Cupriavidus taiwanensis LMG 19424: one gene and its partner. The protein of the gene in region 2 interacts with the protein of the main gene of each other region in a pairwise test. Links are inferred from orthologs where the notes say so. Each region holds a gene or a part of one and is shown on either strand. Other genes may lie near its edges.

Evidence for each region.
Region 1: the proteins of RALTA_RS08265 (region 2) and glmS interact in binary tests that used the Escherichia coli proteins (3 or more experiments, as listed by UniProt). The link is inferred for Cupriavidus taiwanensis LMG 19424 from one-to-one orthologs.

Annotation. Positions count from the first base shown.
Region 1 is NC_010528.1:199,105-204,768, forward strand. The notes cover bases 2,761-5,660. They hold glmS (glutamine--fructose-6-phosphate transaminase (isomerizing)), read left to right. Parts: upstream 2,761-3,241; coding sequence 3,242-5,080; downstream 5,081-5,660. Other genes in these bases: glmU (bifunctional UDP-N-acetylglucosamine diphosphorylase/glucosamine-1-phosphate N-acetyltransferase GlmU), read left to right, coding at 2,761-3,151; RALTA_RS01020 (LysR family transcriptional regulator), read right to left, coding at 5,133-5,660. Also shown: tRNA 2-thiocytidine(32) synthetase TtcA, read left to right, coding at 1-587; RALTA_RS01005 (DUF6279 family lipoprotein), read right to left, coding at 657-1,484; more of glmU, read left to right, coding at 1,787-2,760; more of RALTA_RS01020, read right to left, coding at 5,661-5,664. UniProt on the Escherichia coli protein: Catalyzes the first step in hexosamine metabolism, converting fructose-6P into glucosamine-6P using glutamine as a nitrogen source.
Region 2 is NC_010528.1:1,810,331-1,818,461, reverse strand. Bases 2,603-5,601 are described here. They hold RALTA_RS08265 (phosphatase PAP2/dual specificity phosphatase family protein), read left to right. Parts: upstream 2,603-3,413; coding sequence 3,414-4,790; downstream 4,791-5,601. Other genes in these bases: RALTA_RS08255 (lysophospholipid acyltransferase family protein), read left to right, coding at 5,266-5,601; RALTA_RS08260 (hypothetical protein), read left to right, coding at 4,780-5,259; RALTA_RS08270 (bifunctional alpha/beta hydrolase/class I SAM-dependent methyltransferase), read left to right, coding at 2,603-3,417. Outside these bases: RALTA_RS08280 (M14 family metallopeptidase), read left to right, coding at 1-820; RALTA_RS08275 (CDP-alcohol phosphatidyltransferase family protein), read left to right, coding at 1,017-1,643; more of RALTA_RS08270, read left to right, coding at 1,648-2,602; more of RALTA_RS08255, read left to right, coding at 5,602-5,892; RALTA_RS08250 (phosphatidate cytidylyltransferase), read left to right, coding at 5,889-6,851; RALTA_RS08245 (LysR family transcriptional regulator), read right to left, coding at 6,877-7,776; RALTA_RS08240 (tripartite tricarboxylate transporter substrate binding protein), read left to right, coding at 7,960-8,131.

The DNA of each region.
Region 1 (5,664 bases), 1.6 Mb from region 2 along the record:
GCTCGCTGTGCTCGCGCCTGCGCCGCGGCGTGATCTACCGCACCGCCAAGGAGCTGGGGGCCAACAAGATTGCGCTGGGGCACCACCGCGACGACATCGTCAACACCTTCTTCCTGAACATGTTCTTCGGCGGCAAGATGAAGGCGATGCCGCCCAAGCTGGCCACCGACGACGGCGCGCATATCGTGATCCGCCCGCTGGCGTACTGCTCGGAGAAGGACATCGCGTCGTACGCGCGCGCGATGGAATTCCCGATCATCCCGTGCAACCTGTGCGGCTCGCAGGAAAACCTGCAGCGCAAGAAGGTCAGCGAGATGCTGCAGGAGTGGGAGCGGCAGAACCCGGGCCGCATCGACAATATCTTCTCGGCGCTGCGCAACGTGGTGCCGTCGCACCTGGCCGATACCGAGCTGTTCCCGTTCACCGGTCTGGCGACTGGCCTGGCCAAGGTGGACGAGGCCTCGCTGTTCGGTGAAACCACGTTCCAGCAGCAGCCGCTGACCTTTGCCGGCAGCCTGGACGAGAACCGCATGGAGTTTGTGCGCTTCGAGCGCGCGCCCGCGGCGGAGCCGGCGGGTACGCCGTAAGCCGTTGCGGCGGATGCCAGGACGCCCGCTCGCGCGGGCGTTTTTCATGGCACCGGGGCCGACGCGGGTTTAGTTCGCCTGCGCCGACTGCACCGGCGGGTTCGCCTTCTCGCGCATCAATGCATGCGTGTCGTCGATCCACTTCTGGAAGCGCTCCTGCGCGTGCGTCTTCTGCTGCGGCGTGGTCAGGTTGGCGATCGCCACGGTGAGCGCGATGCCGGCGTTGTTGCTGGCTTCATGGCTGGCGGCGTGCCGGGCGGGCGGGTTCTGCCAGTATTCGCGGAAGCGGCGCAGCAGGTCGATGACCTGCGCCTTGGGCGGCTGCGTGGCCTGCACGAAGCGCACCATCTTGATCCATTCCTGCTGACGCGCGACGCGCTCGGCATAGCGCGCCTCGGCGTTCTGCACCACCGGCCCCACCTTGACGCGGATCGCCTTCTCCTGCTCGGGAGAGAAGCCGCCGTAGACCAGGCGCGCGTACTCCATCACCTTGTCGAAGCGCGCTTCTTCGCGCTCGGCCGGGTTCGCGTTGAGGAACTTCTTGCGGTACTTGGCGTTGCCCTCGGCAAACTTCTTTTCCATGCGCGCGATCTGATCGGGCGTCAGCGTCAGCAGGAAGTCGGCCATGTCGGGCATGGCCTGTTCGAAGGAACGGCGTGCCAGTTGCTGCGAGGCGTCCTGGAAGTGCGCGACCATCGCCGGGGTGACCGGCTGGCGCACGTCAGCCTTGGCTTCCTCCAGCAGGCTGGCGATTTCCGGCAGCTGCGCCTTGCGGTGCCAGGCAAAGAAGCGCGCGATTGCCTCGCGCGTGAGCGGTTCCTGGGCCGAGGTGACGTCGACATAATTGTCGATCCACCAGTACGCCAGGCGGTCGCCCTGCTGGTAACCGAGCTTCATGGCGCTGCACGCGCACAGCACCGCTGCGCCCAGAATCACCAAAATGCGCCGCGCCCAGCAATTGTGAAATTCGGAAACCTCGGTCGGTTGGGCAGAAAGCGCCATGTTAAAATCGCCGCGCATTGGAACCGGGCTCGCCCGCTGCCCGCCAGCCGAGTCCTGGCAAGGGTTTGCGGGAAGTTGCGCAGGCCTGGCGGCAAGCTTTTGCCAGCCCCGGCGGCGCCCCGTGCCAAACACCGGGCCCAATATCCGGCCGGCGTTTTCCAGAATATTTTCGGACACACTCACTTAGGGGTCTCCTTGTGAATATCGTCATTCTCGCCGCGGGCATGGGCAAGCGGATGTATTCCGATTTGCCCAAGGTGCTGCACCCGGTCGCCGGGCGGCCCATGCTCGCGCATGTCCTCGACACGGCGCGTGCGCTGTCGCCGTCCCGGCTGGTGGTCGTGGTCGGCCACGGGGCCGCGCGCGTGCGCGAGGCGGTGGCTGCTGACGATGTCGCCTTCGCCGAGCAGGCCCAGCAACTGGGCACGGGCCATGCGGTGATGCAGGCACTTCCCTTGTTGGACGACAACCAGCCTACGTTGGTTCTCTACGGTGACGTGCCGCTCACCAGCGCGGCGACGCTTCAGGCACTGGTAGCCGAGGCCGGCGCGCAGCGCTTTGGCGTGCTCACGGTGGAAATGCCCGACCCGACCGGCTATGGCCGCATCGTGCGCGACGCGGCGGGCAGCATCGTCCGCATCGTCGAGCAAAAGGACGCGACCGAAGCCGAAAAAGCCATCCGCGAAATCAACACCGGCATCATCGTGTGCCCGACCGGCCACCTGCGCAAGTGGCTGTCGACACTGCGCAACGACAATGCCCAGGGCGAGTACTACCTGACCGATACCGTCGAGCGCGCCGTCGCGGACGGCGTCGAGACGGTCTCGGCCCAACCGGCGGCGGTGTGGGAGACGCTGGGCGTCAACAGCAAACTGCAGCTGGCCGAGGTCGAGCGCATCCACCAGGGCAACCAGGCCCGGCGCCTGCTCGAAGCCGGCGTGACGCTGCTGGACCCGGCCCGCATCGACGTGCGCGGCGAGCTGACCTGCGGGCGCGATGTCACGATCGACGTCGGCTGCGTGTTCGAGGGCCGCGTGCACCTGGAAGACGGCGTGCGCATCGGCGCCCATTGCGTGATCCGCAACAGTACCGTCGGCGCCGGCGCGCAGGTCCATCCGTTCTGCCATATCGACGAGGCCAAAGTCGGGCCCGCCGGCCGCATCGGGCCGTACGCGCGCCTGCGCCCCGGCACCGAGCTGGGCGAGGACGTGCATATCGGCAACTTCGTCGAGGTCAAGAATGCACAGGTGGCGGCACATAGCAAGGCCAACCACCTGGCTTATGTGGGCGACGCCACGGTGGGGTCGCGCGTCAATATTGGCGCGGGTACCATCACCTGCAACTATGACGGGGTGAACAAGCACCGCACCGTGATCGAGGACGATGTCTTCATCGGCTCCGACACGCAGCTGGTGGCACCCGTGACGGTGCGACGCGGCGCCACGCTGGGCGCCGGCACCACGCTCACCAAGGAGGCCCCGGCCGACAAGCTGACGCTGTCGCGGGCCAAGCAGCTGACCATCGACGCCTGGCAGCGTCCGGTCAAGCAGCCGAAGCAGTAAGCACCACGCGCCGCCTGCACCGGGCGGCGCCACAGGATTCATACCGGCGCCAGTGGCCAGAGGGCAGGCGCCAGCAAACGGGGGTTCAGCATGTGTGGCATCGTCGGCGCGGTTTCCACGCGCAACATCGTTCCGGTCCTGATCGAAGGGCTGCGCCGCCTGGAGTATCGCGGCTATGACTCGTGCGGCGTCGCCGTCGTGCGCGACGATGCGGTCGAGCGCGCCCGCACCGTGTCGCGTGTCGCCGATCTCGACGCACAGACGCAGGCGTCCGGCCTGTCCGGCTTCACCGGCGTGGCGCATACGCGCTGGGCCACGCATGGCAAGCCCGATACCGTCAACGCCCACCCGCACCTGTCGGGCGAGACCATCGCGCTGGTGCACAACGGCATCATCGAGAACTACGAGCCGCTGCGCGAAGAGCTGCGCGCGGTCGGCTACGGCTTCGAGTCGCAGACCGATACCGAGGTGGTCGCCCACCTGATCCACCAGGCCTACAGCTATCCCAGCAGCGCCACCCGCGGCGACCTGTTCGCCTCGGTGCGCGCGGTCACCAAGCGCCTGCACGGCGCCTACGCCATCGCGGTGTTCGCCAAGGACCAGCCCGGCCGCGTGGTCGGTGCGCGCGCCGGCTCGCCGCTGGTGGTGGCGCTGGGCGAGAACGAGTCCTTCCTCGCGTCCGACGCGCTGGCAGTGGCCGGCACCGCCAACCGCATCATCTACCTGGAAGAGGGCGATGTGGTCGAGATCACGCTGGACGGCGTGACCATCCACGACGCCAGCGACCACCCGGTCGAGCGCGAAGCGCGCGTGGTCGAAGCCCACGCCGCGTCGGTGGACCTGGGACCGTACCGCCACTTCATGCAGAAGGAAATCTTCGAGCAGCCGCGCGCGCTGGGCGACACGCTCGAGGGCGTCGAGGGCCTGTCGCCGGACCTGTTCGGCGACAACGCCGCCGAGGTCTTCGCCGGCATCGACAGCGTGCTGATCCTGGCCTGCGGCACCAGCTACTATTCCGGCTGCACCGCCAAGTACTGGCTCGAAAGCATCGCCAAGATCCCGACCCAGGTCGAAGTGGCCAGCGAATACCGCTACCGCGACACCGTGCCCAACCCGCGCGCGCTGGTGGTGGTGATCTCGCAATCGGGCGAAACCGCCGACACCATGGCCGCGCTGCGCCATGCGCGCGCGCTCGGCCACGTCCATACGCTGGCGGTCTGCAACGTTGCCACCAGCGCCATGGTGCGCGAGACCGAACTGCGCTTCCTGACCCGCGCCGGCACCGAGATCGGCGTGGCGTCGACCAAGGCCTTCACCACGCAGCTGGCCGCGCTCTACATGCTGACGCTGTCGCTGGCCAAGACCCGCGGCCTGCTGACCGAAGAGGCCGAGGCCAAGGCCCTGACCAACCTGCGCCACCTGCCGGCCGCGCTGCACGGCGTGCTGGCGCTGGAGCCGCAGATCATCGCCTGGTCCGAGGACTTCGCCCGCCGCGAGAACGCACTGTTCCTCGGCCGCGGCCTGCACTACCCGATCGCGCTGGAGGGAGCGCTCAAGCTCAAGGAAATCTCGTATATCCACGCCGAGGCCTACCCCGCCGGCGAGCTCAAGCACGGCCCGTTGGCGCTGGTCACCGAAGCCATGCCGGTGGTCACGGTCGCACCCAACGACGCACTGCTGGAGAAGCTCAAGTCCAACATCCAGGAAGTGCGCGCCCGCGGCGGCCGCCTGTACGTGTTTGCCGACAGCGATACGCAGATCCAGTCGTCCGACGGCATCCAGGTGATCCGCATGCCCGAGCACTACGGCGACCTCTCGCCGATCCTGCACGTGGTGCCGCTGCAGCTGCTGGCGTACCACACCGCGTGTGCGCGGGGGACCGACGTGGACAAGCCGCGCAACCTGGCGAAGTCAGTGACGGTGGAGTAAGGCGGGCGATGCCGGCGCGACGCGCGGGCTGAACGCCTTGCCTCACGCCAGGCTAGGGCGCCGGTTCGGAGCCGGCGCCGGTCTGCGCCACTGCCTCATGCACCAGCGCCGCGAACACGCGCATGGCGGGTGATGGCGTGCGCCCGGCCAGCGTGACGATGCCGTACTGCGCCTTCAGCGCGGTGGGCGGGTGCATCGGCAGGGCCACGGCCTGCCGCTGTGCGCAGGCGTCGGCCATCATCGCGACCGGCACCAGTGCCACGGCATCGACGGCCAGCAGCAGTGCGCGCAATGCATGCATGTCGTTGCAGGTGACGGTCATCAGCCCCGGCTCCTCCTCGGGCACTGGTCCGCTGCCGCCGCTGGCCTCGTGCAGGGCCTGGCGGAAGAAGCGCATGATATGCGGCGGCAGCCGGGTCCCGGCCACGGGATAGCCGCGCAGGTCGGCCAGCGTGACTTCGCGCTGCCGTGTCAGCGGATGGCCGCTGCGCACGAAGAAGGCGGTCTCCAGGGCCGGCAGCCGGTCGATCTGCAGGTGTGCCAGTTCCGCCAGGCTGCGGCTCTCGCCGACAAAGATGTCGAGC
Region 2 (8,131 bases):
GCTGCTTGCCGATTGCGCCGCCGCCGACGCCTGCCTGCTGCTGGTGCATGCGGTCAATCCCTACGGCTTCTCCTACCTGCGCCGGGTCAACGAGGACAACGTCGACCTGAACCGCAACTTCATGGATTTCACCCAGCCGCTGCCGCATAACGCCGCCTATGCCGAAATCGCGCCGCTGCTGCTGCCGGCGCAATGGCCGCCGTCGGAGACCGACCAGGCGCAGCTGATGAAGGCGGTGGCCGAGCGCGGCATGGCGTGGTACCAGGCCGCGGTCAGCAGCGGCCAGTACCAGGATCCGGGCGGCATGTTCTACGGCGGCGACAAGGCCACCTGGAGCAACTACACGCTGTGCCGCATCCTGGCGCGCTTCGGCGCCGGCCGCGCGGCGCTGCGCTGGATCGACGTCCATACCGGCCTGGGGCCGTGGGGCTACGGCGAGCCCATCCACATGGGCCCGGACACGCCCGAATCGATCCGGCGCACGCGCGCCATCTGGGGCGAGCGCGTGACCTCGATCTACGATGGCTCGTCCACCTCCGCCAACCTGACCGGGCTGGCCTGGCATGCCGTGCCGCAGACCCTGCCGGCGGTGGACTACGCCGGCATCGCGCTGGAGTTCGGCACGCTGCCGGTGGGCGAGGTGCTGGATGCCCTGCGCGGCGACCACTGGCTGCACCGGCATCCCGAGGCCGACGAGAACCAGCGCGCGCTGGTGCGCCAGGCGATGTGGCGCGCCTTCTATGGCGATGCCGACGACTGGCGCGACGGCGTGGTGGCGCAGGTAACCGACGCCGTGCGCAGCACGATCGCGTCCGCCTAGCGAGTGGGGTTCAGGCCGCAAGCGTCATCTGGTATTGTCCGGGCTTGGCGGTAGAGTGCCGAGCCAGGCACTGCCGCCATGCCCTGGCCGGGGCGTGCCGCGGCCGGGCCAGGAGCCAGACCAACACCAAGAACAACACGGAAGCGGCCGCGGCGCGGTGCGCTTCCGGCATCAGCTCGGCAGGGAGGCCGGTGCGATGACGCTCTACGAACTGAAACCCAGGTTCCAGGCCTGGCTGCGTCCGCTGGTGCAAGACCTGGCGCAGCGCGGCGTGACCGCCAACCAGGTCACGCTGGGCGCCGCCGCGGGATCGCTCGCGGTCGGCGTGCTGGCTACGCTGGGCATGCTGGTGGCCGAGACCCCGGCGCTGTTTCTGCTGTTTCCCCTGTGGTTGTTCGCGCGCATGGCGCTCAATGCCATCGACGGCATGCTGGCGCGCGAGCATGGCCAGCAGAGCGTGCTGGGCGCCTACCTGAACGAGCTTGGCGACATGGTCTCGGACCTCGCACTGATCCTGCCGCTGGCTGCGCTGCCCGGTTTCAGCCTCGGGCAGGTGGGCACCTTCGCGCTGCTGGCGCTGATGGTCGAAGCGGCCGGGCTGATCGGCCCGCTGGCCGGCGCCAGCCGGCGCTACGACGGCCCGCTGGGCAAGAGCGACCGGGCCTTCGCGGTCGGCGCGATCGCGCTGTGGGCGGGCCTGGGCCTGGGCTTCGGTGCGGCCGCCAGCTGGCTGTGGCTGCTGTTGTCGCTGTTGTCGCTGCTGACGATGGCCAACCGGGTGCGCCGCGGCATTGCCGAGGCACAGTCCCGCCTTGCGGAGTAGCGAGATGGACCGACTATCGACCCGCCAGCCGCAGCAGCGGCAATTCGAGACCCACGACGGCCAGGCGATTTTCTATCGCCACTGGCCCGCCGTGGAAGGGCCGGCGCGCGGCGCCGTGGTGCTGTTCCACCGCGGCCACGAGCATTCCGGCCGGGTCGCCCACCTCGCCGACGAGCTCAACCTGCCCGGCTACGACATCTTTGCCTGGGACGCGCGCGGCCATGGCAACTCGCCCGGCGAGCGCGGCTACAGCCCCAGCCTGGCGGATTCGGTGCGCGACATCCAGACCTTCACCACGCATATCGCCGAAGTCCACGGCATTGCGCTGGAACGCACCGCGGTGATTGCACAAAGCGTGGGCGCGGTGCTCGCCGCCACCTGGGCGCACGACTACGCGCCGCCGATCCGCGCGCTGGTGCTGGCGTCGCCGGCGTTCAAGGTCAAGCTGTACGTGCCGTTCGCGCGGCCGGGCCTGAAGCTGATGCAGCGCCTGCGCGGCAAGTTCTTCGTCAACAGCTACGTCAAGGCCCGGTTCCTGACCCACGATCCCGAGCGCATCGCCAGCTATGACAGCGATCCGCTGATCACGCGCCCGATCGCGGTCAATATCCTGCTCGACCTGTACCAGACCGCCGAGCGCATCGTCGCCGATGCGGCCGCGATCACGGTGCCCACGCAGTTGCTGATCTCGGGCGCCGACTGGGTCGTGCACCGCGGGCCGCAGGACCGCTTCTACGAGCGCCTGGGTTCGCGCACCAAGGAACGCATCGTGCTGGACGGCTTCTACCACGACACCCTGGGCGAGCGCGACCGCAAGCCGGCGGTCGATGCCGCGCGCCGCTTTATCCTGCGCGAATTCGACACGCCGTCGGCGCCGCGCTCGCTGCTCGATGCCGACCAGATCGGCCCGTTCCGCGAGGAAGCGGACCGCCTGGCGTCGGCGCCGGGCGCGCTGGCCGCCTGGTACTGGCGCGCGGCGCGCGCCAACCTGAAGCTGGGCGGGATGCTGTCCGACGGGGTGCGGCTGGGCCATGAGACCGGCTTCGACTCGGGCTCCACGCTCGACTACGTTTACCGCAATACTCCATCCGGCCGTGGCGCGCTGGGCCGGCTGGCCGACCGGCAATACCTCGACGCGATCGGCTGGCGCGGCATCCGCCAGCGCAAGGTCCACGCCGAGGCGCTGATCGCCGAAGCCGTGCGGCGCCTGCGCGAGGCCGGCATGCCGGTGCGCATGGTCGATATCGCCGCCGGCCACGGGCGCTACGTGCTGGAAGCGCTGGGCGCGCTGGAGGGCGGTGCGGCCGCGGTCGAGTCGATCCTGCTGCGCGACTACAGCGCGCTGAACGTCGAACAGGGCCGCGCGCTGATCGCCGCCAAGGGCCTGCAGGACGTGGCCCGCTTCGAGCAGGGCGATGCCTTCGACGGCGACAGCCTGGCCGCGCTGGCGCCGGCCCCGACGCTGGCGGTGGTGTCCGGCCTGTACGAGCTGTTCCCCGACAACGCCATGGTGCGGCGCTCGCTCGACGGACTGGCGCGCGCGGTGCCGCCGGGCGGCTACCTGGTCTATACCGGCCAGCCCTGGCATCCGCAGCTGGAGTTCATCGCGCGCGCGCTGACCAGCCATCGCGCCGGCGCCGCCTGGGTGATGCGGCGCCGCTCGCAGGCCGAGATGGATGAACTGGTGCGGACCGCCGGCTTCGACAAGGTCACGCAGCGCATCGACCCGTGGGGCATCTTCACCGTCAGCCTGGCGCGCAGGCGCGGCGCATGAGCACGGTGCCGACGCAGGCCGGCGTCGACGCGCACCCGCGGCGGCCGTGGGGCCTGGCCTGCCTGCTGCTGGCGCTGGCCGGCGTGTTCTTCTTCTCCAGCTATGGCTTCGCCAACTGGCTGGCGAGCCAGCGCGCCAACGTGCCGTCGTTCTACTTCGCCTGGGAGCGCGGCATCCCGTTCCTGCCATGGACCATCGTGCCGTACTGGTCGATCGACCTGCTGTACGGCATCTCTTTCTTCGTGTGGCGCAGCCGCGCGGCGCTGTTCACGCATGTCAAGCGGCTGGTGCTGGCGCAGTTGGTGTCGGTGGCGTGCTTTATCGCCTTTCCGCTGCGCTTCAGCTTTGCGCGGCCCGATGCCGACGGCCTGCCGGGCCGGCTGTTCACGCTGCTGGGCGGCTTCGACCTGCCGTTCAACCAGGCGCCGTCGCTGCATATCAGCCTGCTGGTGATCCTGTGGGTTGCCTTCGCGGCGCACCTGCGCGGCGGCTGGCGCTGGCTGCCGCATGGCTGGTTTGCGCTGATCGGGGTCTCGGTGCTGACCACCTGGCAGCATCACCTGATCGACGTGCCCACCGGCGCGCTGGTGGGCTGGCTGTGCGTCTACCTGTTGCCGATGCAGTTGCCCGCGGCTGCGGCCGGCGTGCCGGATGCACGCACGCGGCAGCTGTCGCGTCGGTACGGCGTGGGGGCGGTGGTGGCCCTGTTGTGCGCGGTGCTCGCGGTGGGCGCATCGGTGACACTGGCGTTCCTGCTGTTGTGGGCCGCGCTGGCGCTGGCCTGCGTGGCGCGCATCTACGCGCTGGCGGCGCCGGCATGGTTCCAGAAGGATGGCGACGGCACCATGGCGCCGGGCGCGCGCTGGGTGCTGGCGCCTTACCTGCTGGGCGCCTTCCTCAATTCACGCTGGTGGACGCGGCGCGCGCCGCAGGCCAGCGCGATCGCGCCGGGAGTCTGGGTGGGCCGCTTCCCGACAACGTCCGAGCTGCGCGCGCTCGGCGCGGATGCCGTGCTGGACCTCAGCGCCGAGCTGCCGCGTTCGGCCACGGCACCCGGCCTGGCGTATCGCTGCGTACCGGTGCTGGACCTGACCGTGCCGACGCCGCAGCAGATCGGGCAGGCGGTGGCGCAGCTCGACGCCTGGCAGCGGCAGGGACGCCGCGTGCTGGTCAGCTGCGCGCTTGGCTATTCGCGCAGCGCGCTGGTGGCGGCGGCCTGGCTGGCGCGCCGGCAGCGCGTGCGCGATGCCGGCACTGCGCTGGCGGCGCTGCGCCAGCATCGGCCTGCCGTGGTGCTCGGGCGCGAGCATGCCGGCGCGCTGCAGCGATTCCTGGACCGTGACGCCACGCGGGAGACTGACGATGGCCGCTGACCAGTACACGTCCATGGGCGCTGACCGCGCGCACCGCACCGGCGCGTGGATCGCGCATGCGGTCACCGGCGCGCTGTCGGGCGCCATGTGGATCGGCGCGGCCGGACTGGCGTTCGCCATACTGGCGGCCTGGCTGGGCGCGGGCAGCGCAGTCCCGCGCTGGGTAGCGGCGCTGGCGCTGCTGCTGGCGCTGCCGCAGCTCTGGCTGCTGCTGCGCGTCGCCATCGACCATCGCCTGTTCGCTGCGCTCGCCAGCGGCGCGCAAGGCCAGGCCGACCTGGCCGCCGACCTGGCCGCCGACCTGAGGCAGCTCGATGCCGCGCTGCTCGAACTGGGCTGGATGCCCGCCGCGCGCGCCGCACGCCCGTTGCCCGAGCGCGCCCGCGGCGCGCTTCGCCTGGTGCGCGCCAGCGCCGTGCTGACCGTGTGCCAGCTGCTGCTGGCCTTGCTAACGCTGATCCTGAGGTAACCAACCATGTGGCTTGCCCGCGCGACGGCGCGCGCCATCATCGTTTTCGCCCGGCTGCTGACGGGCATGCGCGCCAACTGGCAGGGCTGCATTCCCGCCGCGGTGCAGCGCGTCTACTTTGCCAATCACAGCAGCCACGGCGATTTCGTGCTGATCTGGGGCTGCCTGCCGCCCGACCTGCGCGCGGTCACGCGGCCGGTGGCGGGAGCGGATTACTGGCAGACATCGCCGTTGCGCCGCTTTATCGGCCGCGACGTGTTCCGCGCGCTGCTGATCGACCGCACCCGCAGCGATCCTGGCTGCGACCCGGTGGCGCTGATGCAGGCCGGCCTCGCGGCGGGCGATTCGCTGATCCTGTTTCCCGAAGGCACACGCAACACCACCGACGCGCGCCTGCTGCCGTTCAAGAGCGGTATCTACCACCTGGCGCGGGCCTGCCCGGAGGTCGAGTTCGTGCCGGTGTGGATCGACAACCTGAACCGCGTGATGCCCAAGGGCGAAGTGGTGCCGGTGCCGCTGCTGTGCACCGTGACCTTCGGCCAGCCGCTGCGGCTGGCCGCCGACGACAGCAAGGAAGCGTTCCTTGCGCGCTGCCGCGAGGGCCTGCTCGCGCTTGCCCCGGAACTGGAATGAAAGCCATGCCCACCTTGCACTGGAGCCATGAAACCTGGCTGCTGTTCGGCGGCCTGTTCGGTGTGCTGCTGCTGGCTTCCACCGTGACCGCGCTGCTGCGCTGGCGCGTGGCGGGCGGCGGCCAGCACGCGGTGATCGACAACCTCGGGCAGCGCGTGTCGGCGTGGTGGTGGATGATCGGCATCATGGGCGTCGCCTTTGCGCTGGGGCGCACCGCGGTGATCGTGCTGTTCTACCTGCTGTCGTTCTTCGCGCTGCGCGAGTTCGTCACCATCATCACCACGCGGCGCGGCGACCATCGCGCCATCGTCGCGGCGTTCTTCGTGTTCCTGCCGCTGCAGTACGTGCTGGTCTATATCGGCTGGTACGGCATGTTCTCGATCCTGATCCCGGTCTATGCCTTCCTGGTGCTGCCGATCCTGGCCGCGCTGTCGTCCGAGACCACGCGCTTCCTGGAGCGCTGCGCCGGGGTGCAGTGGGCGGTGATGGTGTGCGTGTTCTGCATTTCGCACGTGCCGGCGCTGCTGACGCTGCCGATCCCGGGCTTCGACGGGCGCAACCTGCTGCTGATCGCCTTCCTGGTGATCGTGGTGCAGGGCAGCGACGTGCTGCAGTACGTGTGGGGCAAGCTGTGCGGCAAGCGCAAGATCGCGCCGCTGCTGTCGCCGTCCAAGACCGTCGAGGGCTTTGTCGGCGGGGTTGCCAGCGCCACCGCGCTGGGCGCGGCGCTGTGGTGGATCACGCCGTTCTCGCCGTGGCAGGCCGGCGCGATCGCGCTGGTGATCGCGCTGATGGGCTTCCTCGGCGGCCTGGTGATGTCGGCGATCAAGCGCGACCGCGGCATCAAGGACTGGGGCCACATGATCCAGGGCCACGGCGGCATGCTCGACCGGCTCGACTCGGTGGTGTTCGCCGCGCCGGTGTTCTTCCACATCACGCGCTACTGGTGGGTGCCCTGAGCGCAAGCGCTGCGCCGCGGCGGCTTTACAGCGCCATTTCCGCGCACCACGCCACCACGGCATCGCGGAAGTCCTGGCAGATCGGCGACAGGTAGCCGTCCGCGCGCCACAGCACGGCCAGCTCGTGCTGCCACGATGTGCCCGGGGCGTCGATCGCGGCCAGGCCCTGGCCCTCCGCCTGGCGCAGCATGCGCGGCGGCATGATCCCAAGCAGGTCGGAGTGCCGCAGCAATTCGCCGAAGGCGACCGGCGACGCCGTGCTTTCCACCGCCACGCGCGGCGGCGGCAGGCCGACCGCGGTAAACCGTTCTTCCAGCCACTGGCGCAGGTACAGCGAACTGGCCGGCACCACCCAGCGTTCGCCCGCGAGGTCGGCCAGCGTGCGAAAGCCATCGCGGCGCGGGTGGGCACTGCGGCACACGATCTGCATGCTGAGCGGCCCGAGCGGCAGCCAGGCTACCTCCGCCGGCAGGCTGGCGGGACGCGCGCCGAGGATCAGGTCGGCCTCGCCGTTCTGCAGCATTGCCATCAGGCGCGCGCTCAGGTGCGTCTCGATCGAGAACGTGGCCAGCGGCCGGCTCAGGAAGAACCGCGCCAGCAGCGGCGACAGCAGCGAGGGCAGCAGGTAGGGGATGGCGCCCAGGCGCACCGTGCCCGCGCGCGCGGCGCGCTGTTCGGCCAGCTCGTTGCGCATGTCGCCGGCGGCCAGCGAGATCCGGCGCGCATGGGCGGCGAGGGTGCGGCCCGCACCGGTCGGCACCAGGCCGCGCGGGGTGCGCTCGAACAAGGGCATGCCGGCTTCGCCTTCCAGCCGCGCCAGCGTCTTGGACAGGCCGGACTGGGTCATGCCCAGGGCGTCGGCCGCGCGGTGCAGGTTGCCCTGGTCGATCACGACCAGGAAGGCTTCTAGATCCTCGAATCGCATGGGTCGGGATGGCGCTGGGGGTGCGGGCCATTGTAGCGCCATGCCTGCCAGGACTTGGCTCGCGCCGCGCGGGAATCACGCCGGCCCGGACGCTGGCCTAGACTGCGTGGCATCCCTCGCGCACCGCGCCGCAGTGAAACGGCAACGGCACTACAGAAGGGACCCAGCACAGGAGACAAACCGATGCCATTCCGTTGCACAGGGCTGCGCACAGCCTTGGCCGCCATGTTGCTGGCCGCCATGCCCGCCGTCTTGCCGGCCGCCGCCGTGGCCGCCGGGTCCACCCCCGCCGAGCCCTATCCATCGCGGCCGCTGACCATCGTGGTGCCGTCGGTGGCGGGCAACGTCAACGACG